2 regions of the Bombilactobacillus folatiphilus genome follow, and region 2 is predicted to be linked to the other one. Evidence: a T-box and tRNA genes for the amino acid it is inferred to sense, from the RefSeq annotation. Region 2 holds a T-box; the other holds one or more tRNA genes.
What was found. A T-box is a leader RNA that pairs with one kind of tRNA and senses whether it is charged. The one in region 2 lies ahead of leuS (leucine--tRNA ligase), so its partner is inferred to be a tRNA-Leu.
Positions count from the first base shown of each region.

Region 1: it has a tRNA-Leu gene. The T-box ahead of leuS (leucine--tRNA ligase) is inferred to sense a tRNA for this amino acid. The anticodon was not compared.

Region 1 is NZ_CP093366.1:1,273,501-1,277,115, forward strand. Features, by position in the region: gene MOO45_RS06425 (xanthine phosphoribosyltransferase) at 1-203, opposite strand, end outside; gene MOO45_RS06430 (glycoside hydrolase family 73 protein) at 274-921, opposite strand; gene MOO45_RS06435 (cold-shock protein) at 1,030-1,230, opposite strand; tRNA gene MOO45_RS06440 (tRNA-Leu) at 1,417-1,503, opposite strand; gene MOO45_RS06445 (hypothetical protein) at 1,555-1,980, opposite strand; gene nadE (ammonia-dependent NAD(+) synthetase) at 1,996-2,814, opposite strand; gene MOO45_RS06455 (glycosyltransferase family 4 protein) at 2,842-3,615, opposite strand, start outside.
Region 2 is NZ_CP093366.1:1,045,646-1,049,260, reverse strand. Features, by position in the region: gene MOO45_RS05335 (MDR family MFS transporter) at 1-335, shown strand, start outside; gene MOO45_RS08185 (phosphatase PAP2 family protein) at 238-687, opposite strand; gene MOO45_RS05330 (glycoside hydrolase family 73 protein) at 1,012-2,097, shown strand; T-box leader at 2,131-2,342, shown strand; gene leuS (leucine--tRNA ligase) at 2,384-3,615, shown strand, end outside.

The sequences.
Region 1 (3,615 bases), 230 kb from region 2:
GTCAAGATCGCCGGTGCAATACCTGAAGACTCTACAGTCAGAATTTTCGTAATAGGATAATCTTGAAAATATTTGTAAAATTCATGACCAATTTTTTGCATCAACATCGGATCAACTTGATGATTTAAAAAAGTATCAACTTTTAATACGTCTTGATTTAAGACCCGACCATCTTGTTTGATTCGTTCTTCTAATTCACGCATACCGATTCTCCCTTCATTTTCCTTACGTTTAAGATTAACATTACCGACGCTTTAGGGAAACACCTATACTTTATTTGGGATCATATTGATCCAAATTATACGTTTCAATAATCTCAATTAATTTTTGAGCGTAATCTGGATCCGTCGCATAACCATCTTGCTGAAGAGCTTTGGCTGCATCCACATAATTATCCGCAGCAAGTACATGTTGATATTGTTGTGGATTCCAAGTAGTACCTTTGACCATTAGTGCATCATGTTCCGCAATGGATTGTGCAAAATTTTGATAGACTCGAAAATTTGCACTCACAGTCGTCCACTCGCCATGATGGTATTCTTTGGTTTTCATCTCTTTAGAACGTTGTGGAGTGTCATCTTTCACGCCAAATAAATTATAGTAGTTACTCGCCAATTTACTTTTGCCCCAATCACTTTCCAAAATTGCCTGCGCAATTGTAATACTTGGTAAAACATGGTACTGACTACCATACTGAACTGCTGCAGGTTTAATTTGTCGAATAAAATGTTCCTTAGGATCAATTTTATTTTGAACTTGAATTTGAGGTTGAGACTGTACGATTGCTTGCCGAATATGATTGATCATCACGATGGCTAGGACAAAACCTAAACTTAAAGCCAGTAAGCCAAATAGCCAATTGGTCTCCGATCGATTATTATATCGTCTTGATGAACGCCGTTTTTTTCTTGTTTTACCCACTTATCCATCCTTTGAATTCTTTAAACGTTCTTATCATAGCATGAATTTTTTAATTTTGAGCACAAAAAAACCAGCCCATAGGCTGGTCAATGACTTAAACTATAAGATTTAGTCTTTATTTACGTTAACTGCTTGTGGTCCACGATCACTTTCTTCGATATCGAAAGTTACGCCTTGACCTTCTTCAAGAGTTTTATAACCTTCACCATTGATAGCTGAGAAATGTACAAATACATCACTGCCATCTTCACGAGTAATAAAACCATAACCTTTTTCAGCGTTAAACCATTTTACTGTTCCATGTTCCATGTGAACATCCTCCTCAAAACACTTTTTGCATTTCTTTGTGGCCGATATGGAAGTTAGTTACACATGAACCATCGAACCATAACCATTCAAAAACACAAATTAATATTAACATGTTCACAAAATATTAGCAAACTAATTTTTGAAAACAATTCTAAAACAAGCCACAATTACATGCTTTTTTAGAAATGCGGGTAAGAAGACTCGAACTTCCACGGAGATTAATTCTCCACAAGATCCTTAGTCTTGCGCGTCTGCCAATTCCGCCATACCCGCAAACAAGCACTTATTTATCATAATATGAACAAGGCTAATTTGCAAGGGTAATTAATTCATCCGTTGCAAACATTTAGTCATTTCATCCGTCGCCTGATCTTGAGCTAACTCAGAGGCTTTAAATGCCTCTTGATCAACAGTTCGATCATCTTTCATACTATCAATCATCTGTTGACAAGCTTGCACATAGGCTTGATAAGAATGAACCAAATTCAAATGAACACCCATAATTTTAGCTGGAGCTTTCAAAGCCGCCAATTTTTGTGTTAATTTGGCATACTCATCTGTTCCATGCTGAAAATCGCCCTGAATTTGTAAATAATGCGAAGACGCCATCTCAACTAATTGGTCGTTGTCCAAAGCTGTTTTGATTTCCTGAAACTTGGGATTCAAATCTTCTTGAATTTCTTGTGTCTTCTGCAAAACATCATTCAATGTATTCGCATAATGTAATGCGCGTTGTTGCATTTTATTCATGTTTAATACCTCATTTTAAAATTGATCAAAAACTGTATATGGTAACTGACGTTTATGTTCCGTTTTCAGATACCAAGCTTCAATTTTTTCCGCCGCTGTCTCTGAAACGTCCTTGCCTTCCAAATAGTCATCAATATCTTGATAAGTGACTCCCAAAGCTACTTCATCAGCTAAACTTGGCCGTTGCTCTTCCAAGTCAGCCGTAGGTGTTTTTTGATATAAAGCTTCAGGAGCCCCTAAATATTGTAACAAAACACGCCCTTGGCGCTTATCCAACCTAAATAGCGGCGTAATATCTGTAGCACCATCACCATATTTGGTATAAAAACCTGTAATATTTTCGGCTGCATGATCCGTTCCCACCACAGCACCCTTTGTTGCACCAGCGATAGCATATTGCACAACCATCCGCTGCCGTGCTTTAAGATTGCCCTTATTAAAATCACTAATCGCCAAATCGTTAGCTTCAATACTTGCCACTGCTGCATCAACTGCTGGTTGAATATTTACACGCATCGTCTGATCGGGCTGAATAAATTCTAATGCCTTCAAAGCGTCTTGTTCATCTGCCTGTTGGCTATAGGGCAAACGGACAGCAATAAATTGATAATTACGCTGTGGATTTTGTTGACGTAATTGAGCCACCGCTAATTGACACAATCGTCCGGTCAAAGTGGAATCTTGTCCACCCGAAATTCCTAATACAAGTGTTTCTAAATTGTTTTTTTGTAAAAAAGTTTGCAAAAAAGTTATTGAACGTTGTACTTCTTGTGCTGGATCAATCTTTGGCTGAACACGTTCATAAGCAATAATCTTTTTTTGTAAAGGCCGCATCCTTCTACCTCATTTCTACTGATCTTTTTACTTTAACACATCTTCATAAATCTTCATGACCGTTTGCGCCAAACGCGTACTGGAAAAATTAGTCGCACAATATTGATAAAATTTTTGACCACGAGTCCGTAATCCATCATTTTGCCACGACTCATGCGCAGCTACTAAAGCTTGCTTCAATTGTTCTAAATCGTTAATTGCTACTACCCAACCAGTATCTTCATGCACCACCTGTGCATCAGATCCCGTATCGCTAACAATCATCGGTAACCCATTATTAGCTGACTCAAGTAAGACCATCGGAAAACCCTCTGAAGTTGAAGGCAATACAAATAAATCAGAATTCTGGTAATACGGCGTTGTATCATCCTTAAAGCCGATAAAATCAATTCGATCTTGAATTTGTAACTCCTGCACTAATTGCTTTAATTGGTCTTCCGTTGGACCGTTACCGACTAATTGCAAACGATAATCAAAATCGACTTGTGCTAAAGCTCGCAATAATAATTGCTGATTTTTCACTGGAACTAACCGCGCAATATTTACCAAAGTAAAAATCTTTTGACGCTGAGTTTGGGGAGGAGTCTCACGAAAATAAATAGCATTAAAAATTGGATTAATTTTGGTTGATTCTATTCCTGCTTGTTCCAAAATTGGTTGAAAACGTGCCGTTACTAAAGTTAATAAATCAGCTTTTTTAAAAGCATTGATATTCAACTTTGTCATTACCTTGCCCTTTAAGTTATCCGCAAAATCAACATAAGGATCACTGTGCACCGTTGCCACCCATTTGGCTTTCAC
Region 2 (3,615 bases):
CAACTAGTTTTAATACGTTGGCACGTAGTTTAGGTCAAACGATGATGGTGTCAGTATTTGGTATTGTGATGAATGTTAACATGGCGCGAGGCGTTAGCGAACACAAAGGTTTGACATTTCAGATGTTAGATAAAATGATTAATCCATCTATGGCATCTGGTATTCCACATCAATTTCTTGAACCTGCTAAAAAGGCTGTATTTGAAGGATTACATGGTATTTATGTGGTCGGTATGTTTATTTTGAGTGTGACTTTGATAGCAAATTTTTTTGATTTGAAGAATCGGAATTTATTAAAGGATTTTCAAAGCACAGAAGCTTCCAAATCAAAGTAATACTGATAGCTAAACAAGTTCCGGCTAAAACATCAGATAGATAATGAACATGTAATATTGGTCGACTTAAAATTATCGTAAAAGCAATTATCATAAATAAAAATGGTAATTGCTTTTTTTTCGTAATTTGATAATAGATGATACCTAAGCTGAGGAAAAAACTAGTTGTAGCCATTGCGTGGCCGCTTGGGAAACTGAAGCCATTGGCATGAACTAAATGGATTAATGTTGGGCGTGGTCTTTGAAAAATGTTTTTTAGAATATTATTGAGCAATAAATTGGTCAGGATGGTTCCGCTGAAAAAAATTTGTTGACGTGTTGTTTTAAGGAAGATGATGATAACAATACTCATCATTAAGATTGTTTTTGGAGCGCCCCAAATGGTGATTGCAGCGAAGAACCACGCATATTTTTGACTGAAAATGTTTAAGATATGAAATCCATATTGATCCAAGATATTAATCCACGTATTGTGAGTAGCAATTCCTAATGTTAAAATGATAATTAGTGACATAAAAAATAGGGTGAGGACAGTATATAAAGTTTTTTTTTTCATAAAATGCTCCATATTAGGTTAATGTTCTGATTGTTTGGTCAGATGTTGATATTAATTTGGTTTAGCTATAATAATATAGCATGGAAAGTTAAATTTATAGAATTATTAGGGGATAAATTTGTGTTAAGAAAAAATTTAAAGCAATCTGCCAGTTTATTTGTAAGTGCTACAATTTTAGTATTATCACTGAAAGTGTTTCACTTAGATTCTCAATTAGTAAATGCGAACAGCTTAGAGCCGATAACTATAAATGTTAATGATGCTGAAAACTTAGATAATACGATTGTTTCTAATGGTTATGGGGATCAAATTTTTTTGAATTTTTTAGGACTTTCTGCTCAAAAATTAGCAAGTAATAACGATCTTTATGCTTCGGTAATGTTAGCACAGGCTTTACTAGAAAGTGGTTGGGGAACTAGTTCATTATCACAGATTCCTAATTATAATCTTTTTGGAGTTAAAGGAAGTTTTAAGGGTGACGCAGTTAATATGGCGACCCAAGAAGATGATGGTAGTGGCAATTTGTATGGCATTCAATCTAATTTTCGTAAGTACCCTTCTTACAAAGAATCTTTGGAAGATTATGTACGTTTGTTGCGAGAAAATAATTATGCGGGCACTTGGCGCAGTAAAACTAGTTCATATAAAGATGCCACCGCTTTTTTGACAGGGCGTTATGCAACAGATACATCTTATGCGGATAAGTTGAACAGTTTAATTGAAAAATATGACTTGACTCGTTTTGATCAATCTCCAAGTCAAAATCCTAATGCCAATGATATCGTTGTTGATAAAGTTAGTTTTTTAACTAATAGTGTTTCACAACAAGAAAATATTGATTCTACAAAGAACACTTATCAAGATCAACAGGCACCAGTTATTGTCCGAAATAAATTCCATAATCCTGCTAATGATGTCCCATTGAGTTATGGTAATGTGACAGTCCCTGTTGTGGTAAGTACAAATGCGGTTAGTCAGTTGATTAATCAAACAAATGAAATAACGCAAGGTGCACCTAAAAAAGTTGTAAAACCTAATTCATGGTCATCTGTGACGGTTAATAGCAATAACACGCAAAATGCAGGACATGCTACACATTCTGGAGTGGATTCGACTGGTGGTCCTCAAAAGTCTAGTTCAGATTTGCCTACAAGTAAAAATGCGAATGTAATAGGGCAGTCTAATGAAAAAAATTCACAAGATTAGTTGTATTTAGTGTATAGTTTATCTATAATGAGATATATGATTTTTCAAAGAAATAGTAGTCGATCTTCATTTGCTTTGACAGAGAATAGACGTTCAGTGTGAGTCTATAACAAGAGATTGATGAACTCGTCTTTGAATATTGGGTACTGAAATGAGTAAGTGGTCACGGGGTATCGTTAATTACTTGAGAGTTATATATTTTTTATATGAAACTTAGGTGGTACCGCGGAAAATTCGTCCTATTGCAATTTTGCAATAGGATTTTTTTGTAGGAGGGTAAATAAATATGAGTTATAACCATAATGTGATTGAAAAAAAATGGCAGGCTTATTGGTTGAAGAATAAGACCTTTAAGACAACGGAGGATCCCAAGAGAAAAAATTTTTATGCTTTAGACATGTTTCCATATCCATCAGGTAAAGGGCTACATGTAGGACATCCAGAAGGTTATACCGCAACAGATATCGTTGCACGAATGAAACGTATGCAAGGATATAATGTTTTACATCCAATGGGGTGGGATGCCTTTGGCCTACCTGCTGAACAATATGCAATTAAAACTGGTCATGATCCTAAGGAATTTACTCAACATAATATTGATACATTTAAACGGCAAATTAATTCATTGGGTTTTTCTTACGATTGGGATCGGGAAGTTAATACAACAGATCCAGATTATTATAAATGGACACAATGGATTTTTGAACAGTTGTATAAAAAGGGTCTAGCTTATGAGGCAGAAGTGCCAGTTAATTGGAGCCCTGATTTGGGGACGGTAGTTGCCAACGAAGAAATTGTTAATGGTAAAACTGAACGTGGTGGTTTTCCAGTTTATCGTAGGCCCATGAAACAGTGGATGCTCAAAATTACAGCTTATGCAGATCGATTATTAGATGATTTAGATATAATTGATTGGCCAGAAAGCATCAAGGAGATGCAACGGAATTGGATTGGACGTTCAGTTGGGGCAGAAGTTAAATTTCAAATTGCTGATTGTGATCAAACTTTCAATGTTTTTACCACGCGTCCGGATACTTTGTTTGGAGCTACGTATGTGGTTATGGCACCTGAACATGAATTGGTTGATCAAATTGTTACATCTAATCGTGTCGAAGCCGTGAAACATTATCAAGAACAAGCTGCTCGAAAAAGTGATCTGGATCGGACTGATTTGAGTACCGAAAAGACAGGAGCTTTTACGGGAGCTTATGCGATTAATCCAGTTAATGGTGAGAAATTGCCAATTTGGATTTCGGATTATGTTTTGGCTAGTTATGGAACTGGTGCTATCATGGCTGTCCCAGCACATGATGATCGTGATTATGAGTTTGCTAAAACTTTTTCATTACCAATTAAGGCAGTTATTGCCGGTGGTAACGTCGACAATAAAGCTTATACAGGTGATGGCGAGCACATTAATTCTGGATTTGTGAATGGTTTAGATAAAGAGCAAGCAATTACCAAAATGATTGCTTGGTTGGAAGAGAAACAAGTTGGGCAAAAGAAGGTTAATTATCG